Regions from separate parts of the Zhihengliuella flava genome, predicted to be linked through region 2. Evidence: predicted binding sites of a transcription regulator. Region 2 holds the regulator's gene; the other holds the start of a gene.
What was found. The regulator Rex, encoded in region 2, represses fermentation and respiration genes when NADH is low (regulators of the CRP and FNR family bind a similar motif). The targets are predictions, from matches to a motif close to CTTGTGAANNNNTTCACAAG.
Positions count from the first base shown of each region.

Region 1: IW252_RS09665 (queuosine precursor transporter) is a predicted target of Rex. The motif match lies at 1,909-1,928, and genes of this name have one in related genera.

Region 1 is NZ_JADOTZ010000001.1:2,084,073-2,098,993, forward strand. Features, by position in the region: gene IW252_RS09650 (S8 family serine peptidase) at 1-219, opposite strand, end outside; gene IW252_RS09655 (hydroxymethylpyrimidine/phosphomethylpyrimidine kinase) at 368-1,198, opposite strand; gene IW252_RS09660 (TetR/AcrR family transcriptional regulator) at 1,200-1,865, opposite strand; gene IW252_RS09665 (queuosine precursor transporter) at 2,126-2,803, shown strand; gene IW252_RS09670 (phosphoenolpyruvate carboxylase) at 3,038-5,710, opposite strand; gene tgt (tRNA guanosine(34) transglycosylase Tgt) at 5,844-7,211, opposite strand; gene IW252_RS09680 (FUSC family protein) at 7,337-8,404, shown strand; gene IW252_RS09685 (hypothetical protein) at 8,536-8,721, opposite strand; gene IW252_RS09690 (DUF6707 family protein) at 8,703-9,611, opposite strand; gene IW252_RS09695 (NUDIX hydrolase family protein) at 9,642-10,181, opposite strand; gene IW252_RS09700 (MDR family MFS transporter) at 10,487-12,007, shown strand; gene IW252_RS09705 (helix-turn-helix transcriptional regulator) at 12,195-12,884, shown strand; gene IW252_RS09710 (MFS transporter) at 12,979-14,424, shown strand; gene IW252_RS09715 (amidase family protein) at 14,421-14,921, shown strand, end outside.
Region 2 is NZ_JADOTZ010000001.1:992,854-1,007,774, forward strand. Features, by position in the region: gene IW252_RS04585 (PLDc N-terminal domain-containing protein) at 1-241, shown strand, start outside; gene ccsB (c-type cytochrome biogenesis protein CcsB) at 456-1,493, opposite strand; gene resB (cytochrome c biogenesis protein ResB) at 1,496-3,193, opposite strand; gene IW252_RS04600 (cytochrome c biogenesis CcdA family protein) at 3,193-3,942, opposite strand; gene IW252_RS04605 (TlpA family protein disulfide reductase) at 3,939-4,541, opposite strand; gene IW252_RS04610 (histidine phosphatase family protein) at 4,552-5,214, opposite strand; gene IW252_RS04615 (YceI family protein) at 5,527-6,075, shown strand; gene IW252_RS04620 (hypothetical protein) at 6,241-6,810, shown strand; gene IW252_RS04625 (hypothetical protein) at 6,911-7,669, shown strand; gene IW252_RS04630 (redox-sensing transcriptional repressor Rex) at 7,666-8,403, opposite strand; gene IW252_RS04635 (glutaredoxin family protein) at 8,400-8,654, opposite strand; gene IW252_RS04640 (HAD family hydrolase) at 8,786-9,619, shown strand; gene IW252_RS04645 (30S ribosomal protein bS22) at 9,691-9,789, opposite strand; gene IW252_RS04650 (helix-turn-helix domain-containing protein) at 9,939-10,151, opposite strand; gene IW252_RS04655 (3-deoxy-7-phosphoheptulonate synthase) at 10,306-11,406, opposite strand; gene IW252_RS04660 (ArsR/SmtB family transcription factor) at 11,642-12,133, opposite strand; gene IW252_RS04665 (acetoin utilization protein AcuC) at 12,216-13,364, opposite strand; gene IW252_RS04670 (TrkH family potassium uptake protein) at 13,552-14,921, shown strand, end outside.

The DNA.
Region 1 (14,921 bases), 1.1 Mb from region 2:
AACAGAAACCTCGCCCTGGGCGTGGGCGAGGGTTTCGGAAATCTTGAGGTTCGTATCGGCCAGCGATTCTGAGCTGTAGGCGGTAGCGAGGGGGTCGGACGACGTCGTCGCTCCCGCCGGCAGTGCCGCGGTTGCGGCGAGTGCCAAGCCGGCCGACGTCGCCACGACGGCCCGAGCCAGCCGCGGCCGGTTCGCTCCAGATCGGTGCGAGGTAGTCATGCTGCTCCTTGAGTTCCACGAAGAGAACGCGCGAGTGCTGCGTCCCACGGAGTCAGCCTAAGTGAGGTTCGTCACTTGTCAAGGAGTTGTTAAATAATTGCGGGCGTGACGTTTGACGTCACGCCCGCGCCTCACGGCGGGAAAGTCTCTACTTTCCGCCCTGCCACAAGGCATCGAACGGTGCTGCAGAGGCGACGCGGTGGCGGATCCCCTCCGTCACAAACTCCTTCGCCGTGCGGGCGGCCTCCAGCGGGGTGGCCCCCTTGGCGAGCTCGGCCGTCACGGCGGCGGCGAGCGAGCAGCCGGCGCCGGAAACGGCGACCTCACCGATCTTCTCGGCACGCAGCACCTCGAGCGTTTCGCCGTCGTAAAACACGTCGATGGCCTCGCTGCCCGCGAGGCGCACGCCGCCCTTGGCCAACACGGCCGCGCCGGAGGCCTCGTGGATGGACTTGGCGGCCTCGATCAGTGAGGCCTCGTCCGTGATGGTCAGGCCGGAGAGCTGCTCCGCTTCAAAGTGATTGGGGGTGACGAAGGTGGCCAGCGGCAGCAGGTTCGCCTTGAGGGCCTGATCCGTGTCCAGCGCGTGGCCCGGCTCCTGGCCCTTGCAGATCAGCACCGGATCCAGCACCACGTTCTTCCACGCCTGGCCCTTCAGCGCGGTGGCCACCGTGTCAATCGTGGCGGGCGAACCCATCATGCCGAGCTTGACCGTCTCCAGCTGGCCCTCGTAGCAGGTCTGTGTGGCCTCCAGCTGGTCGGCGATCACGTGGGGCTCCACCGGGACAAAGCGGTGGTTCCAGTTGTCCTGGGGGTCAAAGGAGACGATGCAGGTCAGCGCCACGATCCCGTAGGTGCCGAGCTGCTGGAAGGTTTTCAGGTCCGCCTGCGCTCCCGCGCCGCCGGTGGCCTCGGAGCCGGCGATCGTCAGGGTGATGGCGGGGGCAGGTGCGTGCGCAGTGGAAGTCATGCGTGCCATTTTAGGCCGCGCGTCGGGTCCCTGTCTCCGCGGAGCTGGCGCGTGGAGAGGCCTCCGCAGCCGTGGCCCGGGTGATGGTCAGTAACTCGTCGGCCAGGCGGCGCACCACGGGGAGCCGGGCGAGCACCGTGGCCCGCGCGGCAAACGGCGCGAGGCGAGCGATCAGGGCCCGCGTTCGGGCGTCGTCGTCCGTATCGTCGTGGGCCCACAAGGTGAGCACGGCCCGGGTGGCGAGGGCCAAGAGTTCCGGCAGGTCCTGGCGGATCGGCCGTGGCGGGTGTGGGCTCGCCGCGGCGACGGTGTGCGCCATGGCCAGCCGAATGCTGGCCGGCAGCGGTGCGCCCATCAGGGCCCGTCCGCAGCTGGAGTACGGGGAGAGCGCCTCGAGAAGTGACTCCCACGCGGTGCGCAATTGGTGCTCTAGTGCATTGCCCGGCGTGAGTTCAGAGGGCAGGGCGGCGGCGTAGTCGGCCAGGATGCTCGCGATCGCGGCTCGGGTGAGTTCTTCCTTGGACTCGAAGTAGTAGTAGGCGGCCCCCAGCGCCACCCCGCTTTCCTCTGCAATGGCGCGCACGGTGGTCCCCGCAAAGCCGCGTTCGCGCAGAAGCTTTAAGGCTGCACTGATGAGCTGGGCGCGGGTGCGGGCGGATTTGGGGGTCGCGGACACGCGATTCTCCTTGAGATGACGGGGCTATAGCCCAGTGTACTCATTTTTGAACATGTTCAAGAAAACGAGGTCCGGTGCGGGCGTTCGGTGCGGGTGCCAGGCGTAGGTCTCAGGCGCGGGGTTCAGCGCGGGTGTCCTCCACGATGGTTCGGCGCGGTGGGACGGCAGTCGACGGCCCGTGGGAGAATGGCACGGTCAGTGCTAATACAGCCGGCCGCCGGTGTGGCCAGGCGAACCACTACAGAATTGAGTTCCCTCTCATGGCCCCGCACTCCGCCGTGCCCGCTGCCGCCAAGACCGGCAGCCCGTACTTCTCCACCGTCCTCGCCCTCATGGCGATCGTGGTGGTTCTGTCCAATATCGGCGCCACCAAGGGCGTCGAGTTCGGCCCGATCGTGACCGACGGCGGGTTCTTCCTCTTCCCGCTGGCCTACATCCTCGGGGACGTGGTGTCCGAGGTTTACGGGTTCAAGGCCGCTCGGCGCGCGATCATCACGACGTTCGCGCTCTCCGTGTTCACCACGCTGTGCTTTTGGGTCATCATCGCCCTGCCGGGGGCCTCGTGGTACGAGGGGCAGGATGCGCTCGCGGCCACGCTGGGGCCGGTGTGGCAGATCGTCGCCGCGTCGCTCCTCGGCTTTGCGGTGGGGCAGTTGTTGAACTCCTATGTTCTGGTGCGCATGAAGGCGCGCTTCGGTGAGCGCGCGCTGATCGGCCGCCTGCTGGGCTCCACCGGCGTTGGCGAGTTCGCGGACACGCTGATCTTTTGCTCCATCGCGGCCGGCGTGATTGGCATTACGGACGCGGGAACATTCATCAACTACGTGGTGGTGGGCTTCCTCTACAAAACGGCGGTGGAGGTCCTCTTTGTCCCGGTCACTACGGCCGTGATCGCTTGGTTCAAGCGGCGGGAGCCCACTTACGCTGTCGCCGACTGAGCCGCATCATTTCGCCCCGTTCTTGAGGCGTCCCGACTCTGGAGGCGCGTCCGTGAACGTCTCTGACTAGGCATGATGCGATTAGGTACTGGTGATGCGGCCGCGAGAACGGGGCCAAATGACTAGCCGCCGCGCACAGCTGTAGCCGCCACCTTAAACGGCGCGGCGCCGACACCCGAGTTGGGTGCCGGCGCCGCGCCGTCCGTGCCCGTAGGCGAGGCGAGCGGAGAGGTTTTAGCCGGTGTTCTGCAGTCCGGCGGCCACGCCCTTGAGGGTGATGAGCAGCAGGTTGCGCTGATCGGTCAGCTCCTGCTCACCGAGCTCGGCGTCCGAGCGCAGGGCCTTCAGCGCGCGCAACTGCAGCAGCGAGAGCGCGTCGACGTATGGGTTGCGCAGCTGCACGGCGCGTCCCAGTACGCGGCGGCCCTCCAGCAGGCGCTCCTGGCCGGTGATGGCCAAGACCCATTTGCTGGTGAGGTCCAGCTCCTCCAACACCAAGGCGGCGAGGTCCTCGCGGTCGCCCAGGGCCAAGTAGCGCTCGGCGATGCGGCGGTCCGTCTTGGCCAAGGACATCTCGATGTTGTCGATCAGCGCCCGGAACAGGGGCCACTGGCTGTAGGCCTCGCCCAGCGTGTCCAGGTCGTTCACCGCCTCCAGCGCCGAGCCGAGTCCGTACCAGCCGGTCAGGTTGATTCGGGCCTGACCCCAGGCGAAGTTCCACGGGATGGCGCGCAGGTCCTCGAGCGACTCGACGGAGAGGCCCCGCTTGGCCGGGCGTGATCCGAGCGCCAGCAGGCCGACCTCATCCTGCGGGGTGACCTGAGCGAACCAGGGCGCGAAACCGTCGGCGCCCACGAGGCCGTCAAAGCGCTCGCGGCTCACGGCGTCCATCCGCTCGGCCAGCGGGGCAAAGCGCTCGGCGGCCCCGGCGTTGCGCTGCTCGATCGAGGGGGCCGAGGCCATGAGCGTCGCCGCGGCGACCTGCTCGATGTGGCGCAGGCCAATCTCCGGGTTGCCATACCGGGCGGAGATGACCTCGCCCTGTTCGGTGACCTTGAAGCGCAGGTCCACCGAGTGCGGCGGCTGCGCCAGGATCGCACGGTTGGCCGGTCCGCCACCGCGGCCGAGGGCGCCGCCACGGCCGTGGAACTGCGTCAGGACAATGTTGTTCTCCTGTGCCCACGCGGAGATCCGCTCCTGCGCCTCGTACAGCGCGAGCGTCGCGGCCACGGGCCCGACGTCCTTGGCCGAGTCCGAGTAGCCGAGCATGACCTCCATGCGGCGGCCCGTCTCCTCGAGGCGCTTCTGCACGGCCGGGTGATCTAGCATTTCCGCCAAGATGCCCGGGGCGTTCTGCAGATCCTCGTACGTTTCAAAGAGCGGGATGACATCCAGCACCGGCGCATTGTCCGGACCGCCCAGCGCGTGCTCGGCCAGCTCATACACATCGGCGAGGTTCTGGGCGGAACGGGTGAAGGAGACGATGTAGCGGCGGGCGGCGCCGACGCCATAACGCTGCTGCACCGAGGCGATCGCGCGGAAGGTCTCCAGCACTTCCTCGCCCGGCACGGCCATCTTCTCGACGGATTCCGGGTCCTTCAGCCACTGCAGCGTCTGCGCGTGCACCTTGGAGTGCTGGCGGACCTCGAGCTCGGCCAAGTGGAAGCCGAACGTCTGGACCTGCCAGATCACGTCCTGCACGTCGCCGTACGCGGCGCGCTTGACGCCGGCCGCCACGAGGGAGTCCTGCACCACGGTCAGGTCGGCGATGAGTTCCTCCGGCTCGCCATAAGCGAGGTCGGCGTCGCGAGTGCGGGTCGCGGCGATGCGACCGGCGATCGCCAGCATGACCTGGCGGTGCGGTTCGCGCGGCGAGTGGGCCGCGGCCGCGTCCGTCAGTTCCTCCGAGAGCTGCCGGAGCCGGGACCACAGGGCGGTCAGGTCAGCCGACGGCGTCGCGAAGCGGTCGTCCAGCGTGAGGGCGGAACCGACCGTCCGGGTCCGGTGTTCGAGCTCGGTCAGCACGCGCTCGGCAGCCTGCCCGACGGCGGCGCGAGTCACGGACGCGGTGACGTTCGGGTTGCCGTCGCGGTCGCCACCGATCCAGGAGCCCATCCGAATGAAGGCCGGAGCCTTCGGCGCGGCGGTGCCGCGGGCATCGCCCTGCAGCCAGTCGTCCATCCGTCGGTAGGCCTCGACGAAGACCTTGGAGAAGGACGAATCGAAGACGTTCAGCGCCGTGCGGACCTCGTCCAGCGGGCTCGGGGCGGAGACACGCAGCTGGGCGGTGCGCCACATCGTGTCGATCTCCTCGAGCATGCCGCGCTCGTTCTTGGCCAGCGCCCCGCTGCCCAGACGCGGGTCATTGCGCTCTTCCAGCAGGTCGGAGAGCCGGCGCAGCGAGGAGGCAACGGCGTTGCGGCGCGCCTCAGTCGGGTGAGCCGTCAGGACGGGGTGGAAGCGCAAGTCCGCCAGCCGGCGTCGTGCCTCCTCCTCGCCGACTTCGGCGGCGAGGTGGTTGAACGCGGACGCCACGGAATCGGCAGGGGCCTGCTGCTCCAGCGGGACGGAGCCATCGCGGGCACGCAGCGTGCGGATGCGGTGCTGCTCCTCCGCCAGATTCGAGAGCAGGAAATAGCAGGTGAACGCCCGGGCCACTTCCTTGGCGCGCTCCGGCGAGAACGAGTCCACGAGGGCCTCCGCCTCGGCGAGCTTGGCGCCACTGGGATCCTCCACCGCGGCGATGTTCAGCGCGCGCAGTTGTTCGACGTCCTCCAGCAGGCCGGCGGAGCCGTATTCGGTGAGGACGCGGCCGAGCAGACCGCCGAGGAGGGACACATCCTGCCGCATCTCATCGGGGATCTCGTGCGAGGCGGCGGCGCGGGTGTGCTCAGGTGCCTGGGGCATGCGAATCTCCTTGATCGGGTGTGATCGCGACCCCATCGTCACGCTGAATGGAACATCACGCTACCAACAATCCACCGCGGATGGTGTTTTGGATTACGTGCCCGACGTCGGCCAGCACGCGCCGTTCGGCCGGTTAGGCCGGGGCGCCGGGGCCCTGCGGGTCCGCTTGCTTCGCGTAGTAGTCGGCCAGGACGCTCGCCTTGAGCTCCGCAAACGTGCCCGCCTCGATCGCCTCGCGCGCCGAGTCGACCAGGCGCACCACAAAGCGCTCGTTGTGGATGGAAATCAGCGTGTGGCTGAGCATTTCCTTGGCCTTGTAGAGGTGGTGGATGTAGGCGCGGGTGTAGTGGGTGCAGGTGTAGCAGTCGCAGCCCTCTTGCAGCGGCGTGAAGTCCAGCTTGTAGCGCTGCCCGGAGAGGTTGAAGCGCCCAAAGCGGGTGTAGAACGCCGAGTTGCGGGCCACGCGGGTCGGGGAGACGCAGTCGAAGGTATCCGCGCCGTTCTCGATGGCCGTGAAGATGTCGTCCGGCTCGGAAATCCCCAGCAGGTGGCGGGGCTTGTCCTCGGGGAGTTCTTCGGCGCACCAGCCGACGATGGTTCCCAGATTCTTCTTCTCGAGGGCGCCGCCGATGCCGAAGCCGTCGAAGGGCATCTGCGCCAGATCCCGGCAGGCCTTGCGCCGCAGGTCCTCGTATTGCGCGCCCTGAATCACGCCAAACAGTGCCTGGTATTCCTTGTGAGCCCGCTCGTCGGTGAGGCGGAAATGCTCCGTGATGCAGCGTTCGGCCCACGTCCGGGTCCGCTCCAGCGACTCCTCCTGGTAGCCGCGGGAGTTGTGCAGTGTGGTGAGCTCGTCGAAGGCGAACATGACGTCGGCGCCGATCCGGTGCTGCACGCCCATGGAGATCTCCGGGCTGAACCGGTGCACGTCGCCGTTGAGGTGGGACTTGAACCACACGCCGTCGTCGTCCACGTTGGCGAGCCGCTCCTTGCCGGGCGCGACGGCGTCGTCATCGCCGGACGAGTCGGCCGCCTTCATGTCGATCACCTTCTTGAACCCCGAGCCGAGGCTCATCACCTGAAATCCGCCCGAATCGGTGAAGGTGGGCCCGGGCCAGTTCATGAATTGTCCGAGCCCGCCGGCGGCGTCGAGCACGTCCGAACCCGGCTGGAGGTACAGGTGGTAGGCGTTGGCCAGGACCGCTTGCGCGCCGAAGTCAGCCACGGCCTCCGGTGTGACGGCCTTGACGGTGGCCTTGGTGCCCACGGCAATGAAGGCCGGCGTCTTGATCTGGCCGTGCGGGGTGTGGATGACGCCGGTGCGGCCCTTGCTGCCCGGCATCCGCGTACCCACCGTGAAACCGAACTCGCTCTGGCGGGGGTGCGACGTCGGCACGTCCGCGCTCGGCGGGGTCGGCGCGGGCGTCTGCGTCGCGTCCGCCGTGTGTAGCGGGGCAGGGCTCGGTGGGGCGGAATCGCTGGGTGCGGGGCGTGACGTCATGCCCACTAGTTTGCCTTACCGGGCGGACGGCGCGGAGCCTCGGGCTGCGTGGAGCGGGCGTCGCGCTGTTCACATTTCTGGCCCGGGGCAGCACGCGGTGGGGGCCGAGCGGGTACAAAGGGAACATGGATGACCCGCTGCACTGGAAAAAGCTCTTCACGTTGGGGCCTGCCCAGCGGGATCACCGGGCAGCGTTGCGGGCCAGCTGCGGGGTCTTCCTGCCGCTGCTGGTGCTACTCAGCCTGGACCGCATCGACTTGGCGTTGTTCGCCGTGTTTGCCGCGTTCACCAATATCTACGGCCGCGGCCCCAGCTTCGCGCTGCGGTGGCGGGCCCAGCTGCGTGGCGGCGGGTTGATGTGGTTGGTCATGGTGGCGGCCGTCGCGACACAGGCGTTCCTCGAGGCCGGGACGGAGGCCGGCCGGTGGGCCGTCATCGGGGTCACGACGCTGATCTCCGGGACGTGCGCGTTGGCTGTGGGGTGGCTGCGCATTCGGCCCGCCGGGTCCCTGTTCCACATCTTCGCGTTTGCCGCGATCGCCACGCTGCCGGCGAGCATCAATCCGGTGGAGGCGCTGACGACGGCGACGGCGACCTTCCTGCTGGGGCTGGGCATTGGCCAATTCGGCCGGTGGTGGCAGCGCCCGGCGCACCGGGAGCGGGCGGTGGCGCAGCCGAAGCCCTTTGCGCAAGCGATGGCACCGGGGGAGTGGCGCGCGCTCTGGGGTCAGGCGCTGGGCCACCTCGTGGCGGCCGGTCTTGCCGGAGCGATCGCGCAGATTCTGCAGCCGGCGCTGGGCCTTGAGCACACCTATTGGGCGATGGTGGCCGCCGTCGTGCCACTGGTGGGGCACACCACTCGGGATGCCGTGGCGCGGGGTATCCACCGTGTCCTCGGCACGGCCGTGGGGCTGGTGGTGATGGCGCTCGTGATCTGGGCCGAGCCGCCGCTCTGGGCGCTGGTGCTGATTATTGGTCTCTTCCAGTTCGGCACGGAGATGCTGGTGATCCGCAACTACTTCTGGGCCCAGGTGTGCATCACCCCGCTCGCGCTGATCGGCGTCTCGCTGAGCCGGGACCCAACCGCGGGGTTGCTCTATGACCGGATCGTGGAAACAGTCATCGGGGCCGTCATCGGGATCGTGGTGGTGCTGATCAGCTCGCGCCGGGTCCGCTCCGCGCTCGGGTGGTAGCGCCGGGTCGATAGGCATGGGTCGTCAAAAACTGCGCGCCCTGCCCTTGGGTCGTGCCAAAAGGTGCTTAGATCGGCACATTCGAGCATTTTTCGACGACCCATTCGCGGGGCCTCGCGTTTTCGTACGACCTACTCCGGAACTGCGGGAAGGGGAGAGGCGAACATGCCGATGATCTGCGCTCCGAACGCGATGAGCCACGGCACCGCGACGACGGCCGCCACCAGCGCGACGATCGTGCGGCCGCGCCGGTGGTCAATGGCGACGGCGGGCAGCCGGTGTCCTGCCGTGGGTTTCCTTAGGAGGACTGCTGCCACGGCCCGCCACTGCGGCCCGGGCGCAGGGCATTGAGCTCGTGGTGGATGCGGCGCCTAAGCTCCGCCGCGTCGAGCGTGTTCGACCCACCGTGCGCCAGCAGATACAAGAGGGTCCCCAATCGCTGGGTGCGCCATTGCCGCTCGGCGTCCGCGTCCCGCCCCGCGACCGCGCGGTGTACCTCGCGGTCAAACAAGTTGGGCTGATCCAGCTCCCGCTGCCGCAGCTCCGCCGTGAGCTTGGCCTGCAGCGGGTCCGATTCCACGTGATCCCGCTGACGTACCAGCTGTCCGTACCGATCAGCGGCGTCGTAGTCGCCGCCGTCGTACGCCAAAAATGCCGCGAGGGCGAGGGCGGATTCCACCGACTTCCAGCGCCCAAAATTCCCGTCAAACTCAAGAGCCGTGAGGATGTCCAGCAGCCGCCAGGCGCCCGCCCGGTCGTCCAAGTCCACCACCAGCCGGTGCGCCAGATCGTACAGCGCCTCCAAGTGCGCCCCCGCCTTGAGGTTCACCCCGCGGGCGAGCCGGGCCGTGGGTTCCAGCACGGCGGGCTCCTCCGGATACCCCTCCGCGATGGACAGCAGCACGGCCTCGGGAGATTCGGGCTCCACGGGGAGCGCCTGCAGGTCCTCGTAGCTCAGCAGCGGTGCCGGCGCGGTGGTGTGGACGCGAATCGAGGATCCGCACGCGATGGTCGCTTTGTGGCCGCTGGCCAGGGTCGCCTCCACGAGCGCGGGGGTGCCGAAGCTATCGGGAAGGATGCGCAGTGAGCGCACTTCGGCGCTGGGCGTCCCGTGGCGGGTGATGAAGCGATCGCCCACGCTGACCTGTTCGGCGCGGACGGTGCGGATCCGGACCTCGGCAGAGGCGGGCTGCTCAGAAGAGTTCATGGGTTCCTGCGGGTGGGGGCGTGGAGCGGACTAGGAGCACCAGCCCACGTGGGCCAGTGCCTGCTTGATGAGGTTGCCCCGGCCCCCCGGCAGCTCAGACTGCACGTCCGCGCTGAGCGCGGCCTCCGGACTCATCCAATGAAGATCGAGTGCGTCCCGGCGCGGATTGCACTCGCCGCGCACGGGGACGATGTAGCAGAGTGCGACGGCGTGCTGCCGCTCGTCCGTCAGCCCCGTCTCGGAGGGGGACGGGAAATACTCGGCCACGGTGAACGGCACGGGCGACGGCGGCAGCTGCGGCATCGCTAGCGGGCCCAGGTCCTGTTCGATGTGCCGGGTGAGGGCCCCTCGTATTGTTTCCCGGTACATAATGCGCCCGGAGACGAAGGCGAAGCGGAACTGCGCTTCGGCGTCGGCCGTGTACAGCAAGCCGACCTCGCTGACGTAGCCCAGCGGGTCCACGCGCACCGGGATGGCCTCCACGTAGGCGATCGGCAGGCGTTGCCGGGCCTCGTGCAGGTCCTCGTCTGACAGCCACCCGGGGTACGGGTCGGGGGTGCGTACGCTCATACCCTCATGTTTAGCGCATCCGGCGGCCTCAGCGCACCAGCCGCGGCGGGCTCACCGGGAATTCGTAGCCGGATTCAGCGGACGACGGCGGGCTGCAGCGACCGTGCCCTGCCAACTCTCGCGACTGGTTGGGGAATATCAATCGGTAGTCTATAGTTGTAGCCAATGCGATACCGTGAGTAGGCGCGCCATTTACTGCACATTGTGTGCGTGCGCTCCGGTGATCTCCCCCAACCTGCGGCCTCTTGATGGCCGACATCGTGCCCGTAGCCGGTCATGCCCGGCGTCGTTAGTGAAGGACTGAAGTGCCCCAGAAATCTGCCTCGGCTCCCGCCGTGCCGCCGGAAGAGCAAAAGCTCGCGCCGGCCGCCCGCACCACCATCCTGGTGCTGCTGGTCGCCGCCTTCGTGGTGATCTTGAACGAGACCATCATGAATGTGGCCCTGCCGCGGCTGCAGACCACCTTTGGCGTGACCGCGGACACCGTGCAGTGGCTCGTCACCGCCTTCATGCTAACCATGGCCGTGGTCATCCCGACCACCGGATACCTGCTCCGCCGCCTGTCCATCCGGACGGCCTTCATCCTCGCGATGGTCCTCTTCTCCACGGGCACGCTCATCGCCGCCCTCGCCCCGGCCTTCGGCGTCCTGCTGGTGGGCCGCGTGGTGCAAGCTTCCGGCACCGCCATCATGATGCCGCTGCTCATGACCACCATTCTGGACATCGTGCCGCCGGCCAAGCGCGGCTCCATGATGGGCAACGTCTCGATCGTTATTTCCGTGGCTCCGGCCATTGGCCCGACCGTCTCCGGGCTCATCCTGCAGTACCTGCAGTGGCGGATGATCTTCGTGATCGTCCTCCCCATTGCCCTGATTGCCCTCGCCATTGGTGCGCGATTGCTGGGCAAGATGACCAGCGAGACCGAGCACTCCGCCACGCCGCTCTCCGTCCCGTCGCTGCTCCTGGCGATCCCCGGCTTCGGCCTGCTGGTCTACGGCCTCAGCTCCTTCGGCGGCGGCCACGGCGGCGAGGTCGAGGCAGGTGCCGCGGCGTCCGGCCCGGGCGCCACCCCGTTCATCGCGCTCGGCATTTCCGTCGTCGCGCTGACGTTCTTCACGCTGCTGCAGTTGCGCCTGCAGAAGCGGGATGGTGCCCTGCTGGACCTGCGCCCGTTCAGCTACCGTCCCTTCACCATGTCCCTGCTGCTCATGGTCATGGCCATGGTGGCCCTGTTCGGCGTCATCATCCTCTTGCCGATGTACCTGCAGCAGGTTCGCGGGCTGGATCCGCTGGACACCGGCCTGATTCTGCTGCCCGGCGGCCTGCTGATGGGCCTGCTGGCCCCCTGGGTGGGCCGGATGTACGACAAGGTGGGCCCGCGCCCGCTGATGATCCCCGGCGGCGCCCTGCTGGTGCTGGTCCTCGCGTTCTACACGCAGCTGACCGCCACCACGGAAGTCTGGCTCATGGTCGTGGCTCACCTGGTCATGTCCCTAAGCTTCGCCCTATTGTTCACTCCGGCATTCACCACCGGCCTGAACCCGCTACCGCACCACTTGCACTCCCACGGCTCCGCGGTGCTCTCCACACTGCAGCAGCTCGGCGGTGCCGCCGGTACCGCGCTGCTGGTCGGCATCATGGCCGCCGGCACGGGCACCGCGATGGCCTCCGGTGCGGACGCCGTCACCGCCCAGGTCACCGGCTTCCAGCACGGCTTCACCGCGTCAGCGATCTTCGCCGTGGCCGTGTTCGCCCTGACCTTCACCATGAAGAAGCCGGTCTACGAGGAACTGGCGGATTCCCACGAAGCCCCGGCTGCGCACTAGCAGCGGGGGCGGGCCCGCGGAGCACGTCTGCGTGATGATTGACACCTCTGCGGGCCCGGGTAACGATTAAGCTGTCCGGGCCGGGTGATACCGGACCGGGCAGCGCGCCCGTGGCCGCCTCCTTGCTGAGCCAGCGGCAACGTGCGTCGCCGAGATCACCATTCTGACCGACGGCCGAGGGCACCTCATGCAATCGCAGACACAGTTGTTGGGCGAAGCGATAGAGATCGCGCTCTCCCCGCTGCCTGCGGGGGAGCGACGCCTGCTCCTCGGTGACGCCGTCCGCCAAGTGCTCGAGGCCGACGTATTCGTCTCCTACGTGTGGGACGACAACGGGCCGTATGCCGACCCCGTGGAAATTAATCTGGGGCGGGACATGGTCCGGGCGTACGCCAAGCACTACCGCTACGTTGACACGCTGACGCCGGAACTCGCGCGCCGTGGCCGAGCGAGCGCGGTGAGCGCCACGGGGGACCGGGACGAATTCACCGACGACTTCCTTCATCGGCGCGACATGTTCCACGGTATTAACTACTTCCCGGCCCACTCGCGTCCGGGGAGCGTGGACCTGCGCCTCTGGCGGGGGCAGCACCGCCCGCCGTTTACAGACGACGACGTCCGCCTGGTCCAAGCGGTCGGTGATCTGATCGGCCGCGTCTGGCCCCTGGAGGCGCCCGCAAGCGGCCAGTCCCTCACGCCGCGGCAGCGGCAGATCGCCGAGTTGGTGGCCCAGGGTCTCAGCGACCAACAAATCTGCCGCACTCTGGGCATCGCCCTACCCACCCTGCGCACCCACCTGACGCAGTCATTTCAGAAAACGGGCGCGCGTTCGCGGACCGAACTGGCGGGGTACGTCCTGCGCCGCAACCACCCATGAGGCGGCGGCCTCATCATTATTGACGATGCCGCCCCGGGGTGGCTCCGGCCTAGATTCGTTGTGATGCACATCATTAGCTAACGCGAGGAATCTCATGGCCACCGACCGTTTACCGCCACCTACCCTGTCCGGCGCCTCCGCCGTTCGCCGAATCGACCGCTTCCCCCGATGGGGGTTGAGCCCCGTGTCCGTGTTCACCATCGGACTCGGCATGTTGTTCGTGCAGTACGACATCTTCAACATCAACGTCTCCTTCGTCCAGACGTGCCTGCAGATCATCGACGAGTGCAGCTCCGCGACCGCGGATACGTTCATCGGATTGCCCGTCTTTATGAGTCTGCTGGGCTACGGAATTGGCGCCCTCTGGCTGGGCGCCTTGTCCGACCGCTACGGACGGCACAGCATGTTGATCGTTTCGATGGTGATCACCGGTGCGGGGTCGGCGTACTCCGCCCTGTCGGCCGATGAGATCAACTTCGCGCTGTCCCGGCTCATCACGGGCATCGGTGTGGGTGCTGACTTGGCGATCATCAACGTCTTCGTCAGTGAAATCTCCCCGCGTCGCCGCCGCGGCCGCTACACCTCCTTGCTGTTCATCATGGCGGCCTTTGGTTCCGCCCTCGGCATCTGGCTGGGGCTCTTTTTGACGACGCCCATGGGGCCGTGGCCGCAGGCGCTTCCGTTCGCTTTGGCCTCTGACGACTTCACGTCGGGATGGCGCTGGGTGTACGCCATCGGTGCGGCGCTGGCCGTGGTCTCCCTGGTGCTCCGCATGGCCTTGCCCGAATCTCCACGGTGGCTCGCCGGACGCGGACGCACCGAGGAGGCGGCCGCAGTGGTGAGCAGCATGGAGCATCTCGCGACCCGTCAGCTGCCGTTGCTGCCGGAAGAGCCACAGGACAACGGGACGGCCGCCTCGTCGACGGTGAACGCGGGCGGATTCTCGGAGCTCCTGCGCTCACCCCTCTACCTGAGGCGCCTGCTCGTGCTGGGCACGGCGTGGATGCTGGGCTACCTGACCATCTACAGCTTCTCCGGCGCGTTCACCTCGGTCCTGGTGCGCCAGGGCTACTCGGTCTCGGCGGCCGGTATGGTCTCGGCCGTCGGACTCATCGGCTTCATCGCTGCCGCCTTCGTCGCCCGGGCCGTCGTGGACCGGCTCGAACGCAAGGTCTGGATGGCGGTGGGCGCCGCCATTACCGTGGCGGGAGCCGTCGTCGTCGCCCTCAGCGGTGAGCCGCTCGTCGTCTTTGCCGGCGCGATCATCCTCTTCTTTGGGCAAAACATTTGGGTTCCGGCCCAGTACGCACTGACCGCTGAGAGCTTTCCCACCCGGATGCGCACCACGGCGTACGCGGTGGCCGATAGCATCGGCCACGTGGGCGGAGGGCTCGGCGTGTTCCTGCTCGTAGGGTTGCTGGGGAACCTCCCGCTCGAAGCCACCATGCTGGTGCTGGTGGCGTTCCTCGCCCTCGGCGCCGTCGTCAATGCGGCCGCCGTGTCCACGCGGGGCCGCAATCTTGAGGAGATTTCCCAATGACCAGTGTTGAAACCCTCAGCACAGTAGAACCAGGAGTCTGGACGGAAGTCGCTGACGCGGCCCAGATCGCCGCTCAAAGGCCCGACGCCGGTTCCTTTCCCTTGGCCGTCAAGGCGAACATCGCTGTCGCCGGCTTCCACCACAGCGCCGGCTGCCGGGCACTGGAGACGGCTCCCGCTACGGCCGATGCCGACGTCGTCGCGCTCCTCCGGCCGGCGGGCGCCGTCGTGGTTGGCACTACCAACATGCACGAGCTCGCCTTCGGCATTACGTCGGACAATGCGACGTACGGCCCGGTGCGGAACCCGTCCGATCCCACGCGGTCGGCTGGCGGTTCCTCGGGTGGGAGCGCGGCCGCCGTGGCCCGCGGGGACGTGGACGTGGCCCTCGGGACGGACACGGGAGGCTCGATGACCATCCCGGCCAGCCTGTGCGGTGTGGTGGGCTTCCGGCCGAGCACGGGCCGGTGGCCCTCCGGCGGACTCGTGGGCCTGTCC
Region 2 (14,921 bases):
CGCACCGGGTTCCTCCTCGCGCAGCTCGGCCCCGGATGACGACGCCGCGTTCCTGCGCCGCCTGCAAGCCGAGCGCGAGCACAAGGCCCGGGAAGCCGAACTGCGCCGCCGCGAGGATGAGCTGAACAAGCGGGAGAACGGTTCCCAGAAGCCCGGTGAGGCCTCCTCGGGGCCCTCAGATCCTGACCAAGAGGGTGACGACTCCGGCGCGGGCCCCAACCCTGAATCCAAGGATACCTAGGGGCAATCCCTCCCAGCTCCAGCAGCGAGGGCCATGCGGCACTGGCTGAGGGCAGGCACACCGACCATTCGGCGCTGAGTGGTCCTTGTGGCACGCACAAGCCCCACAGACGCGGAGTCGTCGGCACCGCACACGCTGATACCGTCCCCTCAAACACGGAGTCGGCCACCTCCGCCCCGCGGAAGTGGCCGACTCGATGCCGTGCGTGACCTGGCTAGACGCCGGCGTAGGAGTGCAGGCCGTCGAAGTAGATGTTCACCACGGTGAAATTGAAGATCAGGCACGCGTAACCGACGATGCTCAACCATGCCGAACGCACGCCCGTCCAGCCGCGCGTTGCGCGCGCGTGCAGGTAGCCCGCGTAGACCACCCAAATGACAAAGCTCCAGACTTCCTTGGGGTCCCAGCCCCAGTAGCGCCCCCATGCCTGCTCGGCCCAGATGGCGCCCGCCATCACCGTGAACGTCCACATCACGAAGGACACGGCGTTGATCCGGTACGCCAAATTCTCCAGCGCCCCCGCGGACGGGACCAGGCGCAGCCACGGCATGACGTCCCGGCCTGTCTCCTTGAGCTTCGTCATGCGGCGGTGCTGCAACAGCTGCAGCACGTTGGCGACGAACGTGATGGTGAACAGGGAGGAGGCGAGGACGGCGATCGAGACGTGAATGATCAGCCAGTACGACTGCAGGGCCGGGACCAAGTGGCCCACGGGGGTCGGGAATCCAATCGTCGCCGCGCACAGCATGACGGTCACCAGCAGCGTGACAAACACGCCCATGAAACGCAGGTCCTTCTTGAGCAGCACCAGCAAGTACACGAGGGCCACCAACAGCGCGCCGGTGGTCAAGAACTCGTACATATTGCCCCAGGGCACCCGGCCCGCGGCGAAGGCGCGGGTCAGGACGGCGGCGGTGTGAACCACGGCCGCGAGCCACGTGAGGACGACGGCGATGCGCGCGATCGGGCGTTTGTCCGTCCCGGCCGCATACTCCATCGAGTCGTCCACCAGCTGGGTTGGCGCGGAATCATCCGGACCGGAGTGGGCGTCCTCGCCCCGGCCGCCCACGCTGGCCAACTGCTTGACCTCGGCGCGTTCGTTGGCCAGCACCTCGGACTCCAGCGCCCGAATCGTGGCATTGGACTTAGCCATGTCCCAGGCGAACGCGATGAGTGCCACCGCGTAGGCGAACGCGGCCAACAGCATGAACATGTCGCTGAACGCGCCAAGTTCCTCATTGATGACGGGCATGATTACTCCTGATCCTTGCGGGTGCCGTGGGGAGCGATCTGCTCCAGCAGGCGGTGGACGTGCTGGGCTTCCTCGGCGAGGCGCGGGTCCTCGCCACGGGCCAAGAGTCCGTATTCCATGATAAGTCGGTCGTCGTCGCGGCGGGCCTTGACCCACACGCGGCGCCGTGGGGTGAACAGGGACACGGCCAAGCCGCCGAGTGCCAAGATCGCGAAGATCAGCACGGGAGCCTTCGCCGGGTCGTGGTGGATGTCGAGGCCCACAAACCGCTCGAGCCCATCAAACGAGATGGAGCCCTTGCCCTCTGGCAGTTGGATTCGTTCGCCCGGGTTGATGACCAGGCCACCCGCGTCGAGGTTGCGGCTGTTGAGCTCGGTCAGATCCTCCGTGTCCAACACGTAGACGTTCTGCGGGGTTCCCCCATCCAACCCCAGATCGCCGTAGTAGGAGTTCAGTTGCAGTTGCGGCAACGCGGGCGACGGGTCCAGTGAGATCCCCACGCCGTTAGCCTCGCCAGCGGTGGGCAGGAAGAGCCCCACAAAACCGAGTTGATCTGGCTGGGCGTCGGGCACCTTCAAAACGGTCAACGAGGTGAACACCGCATCCTGCGGCACCGACGGCACGGGGCCAGAGAACGCCACGTCACCATTGCCGTCCCGGACCGTGATGACCGGAGCGTAGCCGTTACCCACCAAATAGACGGAGGCACCGCCGATGCGGAGGGGCTCGTTGACCTTGAGCGTCTGCTGCACCGGGTCCTCCCCCGGTAACTGGGTCGTGACGGAGGCGTCGAAGTCAATCTGCTGACCGAAGGAACTGGTGGTGTCCCGGTCATAGGTCACTTCGAAGTTGTCGAGGTAGATGGAGAACGGCTCGAGGGAATCCGGCGTGAACGCGGTACCGGAGCTGAAGGAATCGTAAGACACCAGCGTGTTGACGAAGGACTCCCCCTCAACCAAAATCCGCTGACCGTTGTAGCCGAAGGCCCCACCGACGGCGACTGACCCAAGAATGCCGACCAAGGAGACGTGGAAGACGAGGTTACCGACCTCACGCCAATACCCACGCTCCGCGCCGACCGAGGCCTCGGCCTCTCCAGGGCGAGCCTCGACGCGGTATCCGCGCTTTTTCAAGGCGGCCGCAGCGGCCTGCACGGCCGCCGTCAGGTTGAGGCTCGACGGCGCCGCGTCGGCGTCGTGCGCTGCACTTTCCGCTTCGCCCGGGCTCCACACCAGGCTGCCATGCTCCGGCATGCGGGACAGGCGGGCGGGGGTGCGCGGCGGCGGGGTGCGCATGGCCCGCCAGTGCTTCTTGGTGCGCGGCAGGATGCACCCGATCAATGAGATGAACAGGAGGAGGTAGATGGCGGAGAACCAGACGGACGAGTACACGTCGAACATCTGGAAGCGATCGAGCCATTCGCCCGCCGTCGGATTGTTCTCGAGGTAGGCCGTCACGGCGGCCTCGTTCGCGTCACGCTGCGGGAAGAGGGATCCGGGGACGGCCGCCACGGCCAGCAACAGCAGCAAGAAGAGCGCCGTGCGCATGGTCGTCAATTGGGTCCACGCCCAGCGCAGCATGCCCACGAATCCGAGCGCGGGAACCGCGACGTCCGGGCGCTTGCCGCCGGTGGCGGAGGCCGGCGACCGGCCCGTCTGAGCGGATTCGGCGCGCTCTTCGCGAATATTGTCCTGTGCCATCAGATCGGCAGCCTCACATCGTTGACGAACCAGTTCTGCAGTTCAGCGACCCACATCCCCCACACGCCGGTGGCCATCAGCACGCCGAGGACGATCAGCATGATGCCACCGAACATGGAGACCGCCCGCTTGTGGCGGCGGAAGAACGCGAGCGCCCCCATCCCGCGGCGCAGACCCATGGCGATCAGAATGAACGGGAGCCCAAGCCCCACGCAGTAGGCGAAGGTCAGCAGGGCTCCCTTGCCGACGTCCGGGTTGGCTCCGGAGCTGAGCGCAAGCACCGCGGCCAGCGTCGGCCCCATGCAGGGGGCCCAGCCCAACCCGAACACGAAGCCGAGCACCGGCGCACCCCAGAGTCCCGCTGGCGGCCGATAGTTCAGTTTGCGCGTGCGTTGGAACAGGCCCAGACCGCCCATGAACACAAGCCCCATGATGATCACCACGACGCCCAGCACCTGCGTGACCCACGCGCCCTGGAACCGCAACCAGATGCTGACTTGCGCGAACAGCACGCCGGCGAGCATGAACACCGCCGTAAAACCCAGCACAAACAGGCTGATGCCCGCGACGAGCCGCCCGCGCTTCTGGTCGGCAAGATCTGCTCCGGTCAGGCCAGTCACGTAGCCCAGATACCCGGGGACCAAGGGCACCACGCACGGAGAGAGAAAGGAGACGAGCCCGGCGAGCAGGGCGACGGGAATCGCGAGGAGGAGCGAACCGTCCGCGACGATTTCGGCGAACGGATTCACGCGGCCTCGCCGAGACGGTCCTCGATGAGGCCGCGCAGCGTCGCCTCCTCCACCACGCCGAGGATGCGGGCGGCGACGCGGCCCTGCGCATCCAGCACCAGCGTGGTCGGGACGGCCTGCGGGTTCACAAACTGCGAGACTCCGAGCAGGATCGAGCCATCCGTGTCCGGGGCGGACGGATAGGGAATCTCAAAGGTGCGCTCAAAGGCGGCCGCCGTCGGCTCCGTATCGCGGACATTCACGCCGACAAATTCGACGTTCTGATCCTCGAAGTCGTGGGCCAAGGTCACCAAGTGCGGAGCCTCCACCCGGCACGGGGCGCATGCGGCGTACCAAAAGTTCAGGATGGTCACCTGCCCCGCCCAGTCCGCAGAGTCCAGTGCGTCACCGTTGTAAAACGTTCCCTGCACCTCGAGCGGTTCGCCACGATCTGACTCGGCGTAGATCTCCACCGAACCGTCGCCGGCCACATAATTCTGATTGGAGACGCTGGAGGTGAGTGGGTCCTCGGCCGGGCTGCAGGCGGCAACGGGCGCGACGACGGCGAGCGCGGCGGCGGAGGCCAAAAGGCGGCGTCGGGACAGGGGCGTGCTTTTCATGCGTAGTTCCTCAGGCGCCCGGTAGGTTGGCGGCGCGGGCCAGCAGGTCGGCGCAGGGTTCGGAGTAGCGGACAGCCACGAGGCGTTCGCCATCAAAATCGAGGCTGGTGATCGAGGCGAGGCTGCATTCGCGGCGGCGAGGATCGTGCCACAGGGGGCGATTCTCCGCAGCGAGGCGCGTGACCCAGATGGGCAACTGGTGGGCCACCAAAATGGCCTCCGCCCCGTCTCCGCCGAGTTCGACGGCGCGGGCTCGGTGTTCATCCACCGCTTCCATGACGCGTTCTACCTGCTCGCTGTAGGGCTCGCCCCAGGACGGCTTGAAGGGGTTCACCAGCAGCGGCCACAGCTTGGGCTCGCGCAGGCGCGCAGCCACATGGGACATGCCCTCGAAATGGTTCCCCGCCTCGACGATGCGGTGCTCGACGCCGGTCTCGAGACCCAGCGCCGCGGCGGTCGGCCGGGCGGTTTCTTGTGCGCGAAGCAGGGGTGAGGCCGCAAGGGAAACGATGGACGCTCCGGCGGCCGCGCGGGCACCGAAGTGTGCGCCGATGCGCTCAGCCATCTCGTAGCCCAGCTCTGAGAGGTGGTACCCGGGCAGGCGCCCGTAGAGGACGCGGTCAGGGTTGTGCACTTCACCGTGGCGCACAAGATGAACTGTTGCGAGAGCCATGGGCGCCATTCTCTCACTGCTTGCTGTGCCTCCCCCAATCAACGAACGGTCCGGTCAGCTCGCGCACTGGCGACAGAACCGCCGTCGTCCTGCCCCTATTCGACAATCCGTAGAAAATGACGGCACCGGGCCGTTCGCCACCAGCGAACTCGCCGCACGTCGCACGATGCCGGGGCTGAGGGCCGACCGACTGGCCGCGAGCGTCACAAATCGTCTCCGCGGTCTAGATATATGCAAATGCATGTATTACGGTAGAGGCAACGGCAGGCCGCGACCCCGCGGGCTGCAGACCACGAACAAGTAGGAGACACCATGCCCATCCCCGCAGAGCTCAGCACCGGCACCTGGAACATTGACAACTCACACTCCGAGATCGGCTTCTCGGTCCGCCACGCAGGCATCAGCAAGGTTCGCGGCCGTTTCAGCGACGTCGAGGGCACCCTCCAGGTGGCCGAGGAGGTCGCCAAGTCGCAGTTGCAGGCCGTGGTGCAGACGGCCTCGGTCGACACTCGCGACGAAAACCGCGACGCCCACCTTAAGGGCGAGGACTTCTTCAACGTGGAGCAGTTCCCGACGATGACCTTTGCCGGCAAGGATCTGGTGGGCCAAGGCAATGAGTTCACCCTGCACGGCGACCTCACGATCCGCGGCACCACCCAGCCCGTCGAGTTCGACGTTGAGTTCCAGGGAACCGCCGTCGATCCGTTCGGCCTCACCCGCGCCGGATTCGAGGCCACCACCACCATCTCCCGCAAGGAGTTCGGCCTCACATGGAACGCTGCGCTCGAGGCTGGCGGCGTGCTGGTGGGGGACAAAGTGACCATCATTCTGGACCTGTCCTTGGTGAAGGCTGAGGGCTAACCTCCCCCCACACACTCCACGACGGCCCCGGCCGCGGCATGCGCCGCGCCCGGGGCCGTTTCTTGTGGACAACTCGCTGTTTCCACAGGCACCTGCGGCAGCACCACGATGCGGACCGAGGCTTTCTACTGTCGAGAAAGCCGTCCCCCAGCAGCAGGAGTCACCATGGCCGACCACAGCGCCGCATCGAGCACCACCGACCACCCCTCGGCCGACCCGCCGGCGCACCGGGTCAACGAGCACGGAGTCCCCGTGCGGCCGACTGCCGTCCGCGCCGCACGTGGCTTGCTCTTGGGCGCGGGTGCCCTGCTCGTCATCGTCTACCTCGTCGTTCTCGTCTCGCCGAGCCTGATGGTGGCCGGAGGGGTCACGGTACTGCTCCAGCCGTCGGGGCTGGGATTCGGCAGCATGCTCCTTTTCCTCGCCAGCCCACTGGTCAAGTTCCTCGCGGTGCTCCTCGTGGGCGGCATGGCGGGATGCTACGTGCTCTGCGCCTTCCTCATCTTCACGGGGCATCACCGAGCACGCGTCTGGGCTACCGTCGCCTCCGCGGCGTCGATGCCCTTCTTTGCCGCGCCGGCGCCGACCCTGCTGCTGTTCATCCCGCTCATCAGCCTCGGCGCACTCTTGTCCATGTGGCTCCCCTCGGCCAGCGCGTACATGCGTGCCGCCGCCGCCTACAAGGCCTCCTTCGTCAGCGGATCGCTGCGGCCCGCCCCGGCCGCGGTGTGCTGATGAGGTGACGGCGGCGGCTCCCCTGCTGTGGTGCAGGTCCGCCCAGAGACTCCGCCCGGCCGGTAAGCTGGACACAGAGTCAAAACGTGGAGGAGCCATCATGAGCCAGAACAGTTCGAACAGCCCTCAGCAGCCCAACGGCGAGGAGCCACCCCAGTACGGTGTGCGGCTCCCCGAGGATCAGCGCCCAGCCCCGCCACAACAGCAGAGCCAACCGTCCAATCCCTACGGTGGTGGACAGGTCCCGCCACCGTCGCCGGGGCAGTACGGACAGCAGTCAGCCGCCTCCTCGTCCGGTCAGTCGGGCCCCTACTCAGCTGGCCCCTACCAGAATTCTCCGTACCAGCAGGGAGGCTTCCAGCAACCGGGCCCCTACGGGCCCGGTCAAGGAACGACGCCGACGCCTCCCAAGTCGATCATGGTTGCCTTCGGATTGATCTTGGCTGCCGGCGCTCTGACGCTGGTCTCGGGCATCATCCTGCTGATGACTCCGACGCCGCAGTTGGCCGCCATGTTGGAAGAGCTCTACGCCGCGGACCCGATGCTGAGCGAACAGCTCGCGACAACGGGCATTAGCGTCACCGCCTTGGCGGACCTCGCGAAAACCTTCGGTGTTGTCATGATGGTCGTCGCGGTGGCCATCTACGCGCTCATCGCATTCTTCATTCGCAAGGGCAGCAATGGAGCCCGGGTGACGGGCACGGTCTTGGCCGTACTCTCGCTCGCGGGCCTCGTCGGCACGGACGTGCTGACCATGCTGACCACTTTGCTGGGCATCGGCGGCATCGTCGCCGCGTGGCTGCGCCCGTCCTCTCAGTACATCGCCGCCGTCAAGGAGGCCAAGCGCTGGCGCCGTTAAGCGTCCGCGTCCTCCGCGGGCACCGCGTCCTGGTAGCCGATCCCTTGGTGAGCGTAGTAGGCCAAAATCTGCAGTTCCCGTGACATGTCCACCTTGCGGACGTTGACGCCCTCCGGAGCTTGAAGGACCACGGGCGCAAAGTTCAGGATATTGCGCACTCCGGCGGCCACGAGGCGATCACACATCACCTGCGCGTCAGGGCCGGGGATCGTCATGATCGCCATGTTCACACCGTGCTCGCCGATCACTTCCTCGAGGGTGTCCGCCGAGCGCACTGGCAAGGAGTTGACCACACGGCCCACCACGTGGGGGTCCGAGTCGAACAAGGCGGCGAGCTGAAAGCCGTGATTGCGCAGGCCTGCGTAGCCAGCCAGGGCCCGCCCCAAGTTACCGGTGCCAACAATCGCGACGCGCCACTGCTGACGCAGCCCCAGCGTCGTCGCCAAGTGCTCGGCCAACCCGCGCACGTCGTACCCGACGCCGCGGCGCCCGAAGGTGCCGCCCAGCAGGGACAGGTCTTTACGCAGGATGGCTGAATTCACTCCGGCAGCCCGGGCGAAGTCTGCGGAGGCCAAATTGTCTTTGCCCTCCCCCTCGGCGACGTGCAACACGCGCAAGTAGACGGTGAGCCGTTCCAGCGTTGCTTCCGGCAGCCCCTTGGCCACGGCCCCGGCCGCTGCCGGCTCCATCGACAGGCCGTCCTCGGCGCTACGGCGCGGTGTCTTGGACCTCACGCGGTGAGCAACTTTTCGAGGCGGTCCGGGTCAATCACCCAGAAATCCCGCTGGATGCCATCAACGAGCAGCACGGGGACTTCCTCGGCGAAGCGCTGCCGCAGGTCTGCGTCGTCGTCAATGCTCAACTCGCGCCACGTCAGGCCGAGCCGGGTGACGACCTCATTGACTGTCTTTCGAGCGTCCACACAGAGGTGGCACCCGGAGCGCGTCACCAATTCCACCCGCGGTGTGCCGTCATCAGAGTGCATACCTCCAATGTAGCTGCCACAGGGTGTCTGCAGTATTTCCGGCGCCCCACAGGGTGCGGGCCTGCCCCAGAGGTGTGATGCGAATCATCGCCCGGGCGCGGCCGTGGCGCCCCGTCTACTAAACTGACAATATGCCTGAGCCGAGCAGCAGCGCCGCCGCGCCCATTCCCGCGCCGGGCTCCACTGACGCTGCCGCCGCGTTCTTCGATGTGGACAACACCATGATGCGCGGCGCCTCACTCTTCGCCGTGGCCCGCAACGCCTACCGTCGCGACCTCTTCAGCGTGCGCCAAGCGGCGTCCTACGCCATCAAGCAGTTCTTCTTCACGCTCCGCGGCGAGACGCTGGGCGACATCCATTCAATCCGCGATTCGGCGCTCAGCATTGTGCGCGGCATTCCCGCGGAACTCATGCGCCAAATCGGCGACGAGGTGTACGACGAATTCATCTCCTCGCGCATCTGGCCCGGCACCCGCGCCCTGGCCGAGCAGCACCTGCGCTCCGGCCGCCAAGTCTGGCTCGTCACCGCCACTCCCACCGAGGTAGCAGAGGTCATGGCGCAGCGGCTCGGCCTGACGGGGTCCTTGGGCACCGAAGTCGAGAAGGTGGACGGCGTCTACACCGGGCGACTCGTGACTGACATTCTGCATGGGACCGCGAAGGCGGAGGCAGTGCGGCAACTCGCCGCCAACTCGAACTTGGACCTCAAGAGCTGCTGGGCCTACAGCGACTCATCCAATGACATTCCACTGCTCGAGTCCGTGGGGCACCCGGTGGCGGTCAACCCGGATGCCAAGCTCCGCCGCTACGCCCAGGACAAGAACTGGCCGGTCTATGACTACCGGGCGGGCCGCCGGGCCGCCATCTGGGGACTCAAAGCCTTGACGGCCTACGGGGTGGCCTACGGGGCCCGGCGCGGGTGGCGTCGACTCTTCGGGCGCTCCCCGGCTGAGCCGCCCGCTTAAACGCCAGTGGGGGCGCCTTTCGGATCATCCGAAAGGCGCCCCCACTCGTTGCGGCAATAGCCGCGGGCCGCTTACTTCTTGTTGCGGCGCTGGTGGCGAGTCTTGCGAAGCAGCTTGCGGTGCTTCTTCTTCGCCATACGCTTGCGGCGCTTCTTGATAACAGAGCCCATTGATTCCTCACTAACTACGTGGTTGCGTTCCGCGCCGTAGGCACGCATGCGCAACCAACGGACGTTAAACGTTCCTTAACAGATTACCCGCTTAAAAAGGTCCTCACGGACACCAGTGCCCGCAGTACCGATCGCTGGCGGTTGGCTCCCTAGGCGGACGCCGAGTCGGAATCGATCTGCGCACGGCGCAGATATTCCTCCACCGCATTCTCGGGGACCCGGTATGAGCGCCCGAATCGGACGGCCGGAAGCTCGGCTGAGTGCACCAGGCGGTAAACGGTCATCTTGGACACGCGCATCACCTCGGCCACCTCGGCCACGGTCATGAAGCGAGCGTCCGCGAAGTTCTGACCTTCCGCCATTGTCACATCTCCTACTTGCGTTCGGCTGACCCCGCGGTGGTCCGCCGCAACCGCGGCATCTCGCAGGTGGTCTTCGTACGGCGTGGCCCAGCAGGGCACTGCCGCCTCGAATAGAAACAATAGTGTCCCGTGGGACGAAAGTGAAACCCTTCGCCTACTGTGACCGGGCCACGGCCGCCGCCAACTCGCCCAGTTGCTGCTGCGTGGCGTCCCACCCCATGCACTGATCTGTGATCGACTGCCCCCGAGTCAGCCGCTGCGGATCATCGGTCCCAGGGGTGAATTTTTGGGCGCCGGGCTCGAGGAAGCTCTCCGCCATGATGCCCGCAATATGCCGCTCGCCAACGGCAATGCGCTCGGCCAGTTCCGCGATGACCAGGCGCTGGCGCTCATGGTCCTTACCGGAGTTGGCGTGCGAGGCGTCGACCACGACGCGGGGGTTCTGCCCGGCGGCAGCCAGCTGTGCCGAGGCCTCGGCCACTGCCTCCGCCGAGTAGTTCGGTCCGTGCGCACCACCGCGCAGGATCAGGTGGGCGTCCGTATTGCCGCGAGTCGAGACCAGGGCGGCGGCTCCGGAATCGTCGATGCCGAGGAAAGCCTGCGGGGCGGACGCCGCTGCGCAGGCGTCGATGGCCACCTGCGTGCCGCCGTCGGTCCCATTCTTGAATCCCACGGGCATGGAGAGGCCCGAGACCAGTTGCCGATGAATCTGACTCTCGGTGGTGCGCGCCCCAATCGCTCCCCACGAGACCAGGTCGGCCATGTATTGCGGGCTAATCGGCTCGAGGAACTCCGTGGCCGTGGGCAACCCCAAGGCCCCGACGTCGAGGAGGAAGCGCCGTGCCGCCCGCAAACCGTCGGCGATCTGGTGCGAGCCGTCCAGCATCGGGTCGTTGATCAGTCCCTTCCACCCCACCGTGGTGCGCGGCTTCTCGAAGTAAGTACGCATGACAATCAAGAGGTGCTCTCGGTGCTGCCGGGCCAACTCCGTGAGGCGCCGAGCGTACTCAAGGCCCGCGTCGGTGTCATGGATGGAACAGGGGCCGACGACGACCAGCAGTCGGGAATCGACGCCGTCGAGGACCGCGCGGACCTCGTCACGGGCCCGCTGGATGCGGTACCCCAGCGCCTCGTCAGCCGGAAGTTCCGCGCGGACCTGCGCGGGTGTGGGCAGCGGGGCGAACTCGGTGACGCGCACATTATTGGTGCCCTCAGGGGCTTCGATGGCGCCGGTGCGGACGGATTCTGTGTTCATGGTGGGCCTTTCGGTACGAGTGGCCCCGCCGCCGAACCTGCAGAGCCTGAGACATAAAAAAGGACCGCGGGCTGATGCCCCGGTCCTGTCGGCTCTGAAGGAAAAGTGAATGCGCTAGTGCGACGCGGGCCCCTCCAGAGCCGACGTGAAATACGCATACCACTGACTGTTCATGCCCCACACCTTACCCCGACGGCGCGAATCTGCACACGCGCGCCGTCATGGTGAGTCACACCTACCGTCGTCGCCCGAACTTTGGCTTGGGCAGCCGGCCCAGCAGATGGTGCGCTCGGTCCGCCACTTGTTCCACGGTGGCGTTCATCGTGCGGCCAAACTCCCGCGTGCCCGCGCCCTCCCCGGCGCCCGGAGTCAGGGCGGACTTCTCCTGCGCTGGGGCGCTGGCGGGCGCCGCGGCAGAGGCCTGTTCGGACGATTCCCCATCCCCCTCCGAGGCGCTGGTGGCCAGTGGCTCGATCAGCGGCGAGAACCAGGCCAGGGCCTGCTGAAGGCCAGCCGGTTGCAGCCGATAGTAGCGCCGCTGCCCCTCGGCGCGCGTCTGCACAAGCGCGGCATCCCGCAAGACCCGGAGGTGCTTAGAGACCGTCGGCTGGCTCGCTTCGACGCGTTCGACCAGGTCACCGACCGCCACGTCCCCCTCGGCGAGTTCCTCAAGGATGCGGCGGCGCGTTGGGTCGGCCAAAGCGGAGAAGACTTTCTGGTGCTGCATATACATCACCTTAGCCGCATATACGCTCGAGGGCATTTTGATGTTGTGAACTGTTGCTGCCGCACGCGCTCACACCGCCGCGTCAGTCGAACCAGGGGTCCAATCCATAGAGCGGAAACACTTCCTTCCGCGTGGCCACCACGGCCCGGTCGACCGCATCGGCGGGGTCATACCCCACCTCCCACGAACGCCACCACGTGTCCGCGTCGTCCCCCATCACCTCGGGCGCGTCCACGCCGTACCTGTCCGCTACGTAGTCGCGCCACGGCGTCGGGGTCGGAGTCCGCAGCGGGACGGGCTGGCCCGAGGCGATGGCCAGCAGGTGGGTCCACGCCCTCGGCACGACGTCCACCACGGAATACCCGCCGCCGCCCAAACTGACCCAACGCCCGTCGCAGTGCTTGGCCGCCAGCTCGGCGATGTCCAGCATGTTCTGCCGCTGGCCGTCCACGCTCAGCATGAGATTGGTGAGTTCATCCAGCCGGTGGCCGTCGCACCCGTGCTGACTCACAATCACCTCGGGCTGAAACTCGGCCGCCAGTTGGGGCACGACGGCGTGAAAGGCGCGCAGCCACCCGGAGTCGGAGGTTCCCATCGGCAGCGGCACATTGACCGCCCGTCCGGCGGCCTCGGCTGCCCCGACCTCATGCGGAAAGCCGGTCCCCGGAAAGAGGGAGATGCCGGATTCGTGCAAAGAAATGGTGAGCACGCGATCCTCCTCCCAGAAAATCTGCTCTACCCCGTCGCCGTGGTGCGCATCAACATCGATGTACAGCACCCGTGCGACTCCCCCGTCGAGCAGCCGCTGGATGGCGATGGCGGCGTCGTTGTAGATGCAGAACCCACCGGCGACGCCGCGGCCGGCGTGGTGCATCCCGCCGGCGAAATTCACGGCGTGCAGCGCCGATCCGTCGAGCACGGCCTCCGCTGCAGCGATCGACCCTCCGGCGAGGAGCGCGCTCGCCGTGTGCATCGCCGCAAAGGCCGGATTGTCCTCCGTGCCTAGTCCGCGCTCGGCATCGCAGGATGTGGGGTCCGCGGCGACGGCCTTGACGGCGGCAATGTAGGCCGGGTCGTGGACCCGGGCGAGTTCAGAATCCGTGGCTCGTTCGGGGCGGACCACGGTGATCTGCTCGCGGCCCAGCACCCCCAGCTCCTCGGCCAGCCTGACCGTCAGGTCCAACCGCAGCGGATTCATCGGGTGGGTCTCGCTGAAGCGATACTCCATCATGTCCGAGCACCACGGGACGGTCGTGGCAATCGGCGACGCTTCATTGATTCGGCTCACACCCACAGGCTACCTAAACAACGCGGTCGAATCGCATGTAGGCACCCGGGGCGACGACCACGCCAGCCCGCACCATCACCCCCCACTGTGATTCCGCGCGCGGGCGGGCGCGTGGACTATGGTGGGGGTCATGCCCGCCGCACCGTCTTTCACGCCCGCGTCGTGGCCCGTGCGCACGCTGCGGAAAGTACGGGACACCGTGGACACGATGGCCTCGTCCTCGCCATCCCGCCTCTTCCTGACGGCGCTCTTCTTGGTGATCGCGGTGTTTACGGCCCTACTATCCCTCCCCGTGGCCACCGCCAAGCACGTGGTCACCCCCTTCTACGATGCCCTCTTCACCGCCACCTCGGCCGTGACGGTCACGGGGTTGACCACGGTGAACTCCGGCGAGCACTGGTCCCAGTTCGGACTGGTGGTCATCATGGTGGCTATGTTCGTCGGCGGCCTCGGCGTGGTGACCCTTGCGTCGATTCTGGCTCTCGCCGTCTCCCGGCGCTTGGGGCTGCGCGGCAAGCTGCTCACCCAGCAGGCCATGGCGGCCGACGACGACGGCCGCCTCGGCGAGGTGGGCACGCTCCTGCGGATCATCATCACCACCACGACGACGATTCAGCTGGCTCTGGCCGTCCTCCTCATTCCGGCCTTCTACGTCGCGGACCACACGCTGGGCGAGGCGTTCTTTCACGGCTCGTTCTACGCCATCTCGTCCTTCAATAACGGCGGGTTCGTTTCTCACCCCGATGGCCTCGCCGGCTTCGAGTCCAACCCGTTCATCGTGGTCCCCATCATGATCGGCGTCTTCGTGGGTAGCCTAGGTTTTCCCGTCCTCATGGTGCTGCTGACGCTTCGGCACAAATTCCGCAAATGGTCGCTACACGCGAAGCTGACGATCGGCGTGAGCCTCATCCTGACCGTGGTCGGCGCCGTCGTTCTGGGCGGGCTGGAATGGAACAACCAGGCGACCATGGGCCACCTGAGCGTCTGGGACAAGATCCTGCACTCGTTCTTCGCGTCGGTGAACACGCGCTCCGGTGGATTCTCCCTCGTCGATCAAAACGAGCTGCATCCCGCCACCATGCTGATCACCGACGCCCTGATGTTCGCTGGCGGCGGCTCCGTGTCCACGGCCGGCGGCATCAAGGTCACCACCATCGCCGTCCTCTTCTTGGCTATGGCCGCCGAGGCACGGGGCGACTCAGACATCCGGACTTTTGGCCGCCGCATCCCGGACGGCACCATGCGCGTGGCGCTCTCCGTCGTCGTCCTCGGTGCCACGCTCGTGGCCCTCGGGGCGGCGCTCTTGTTGTGGATCAGCGAGGAGTCGCTGGACCGGGTGCTGTTCGAGACGATTTCCGCGTTCGCCACGTGCGGCCTCTCGGTGGGTTTGAGCGCCGAGCTACCGCCCGCTGGAAAGTACGTGTTGGTGGCCCTGATGTTTGCTGGCCGCGTGGGTACGATTACCCTCGCAGCGGCCTTGTCCGCTCGCCAACGCGAGAC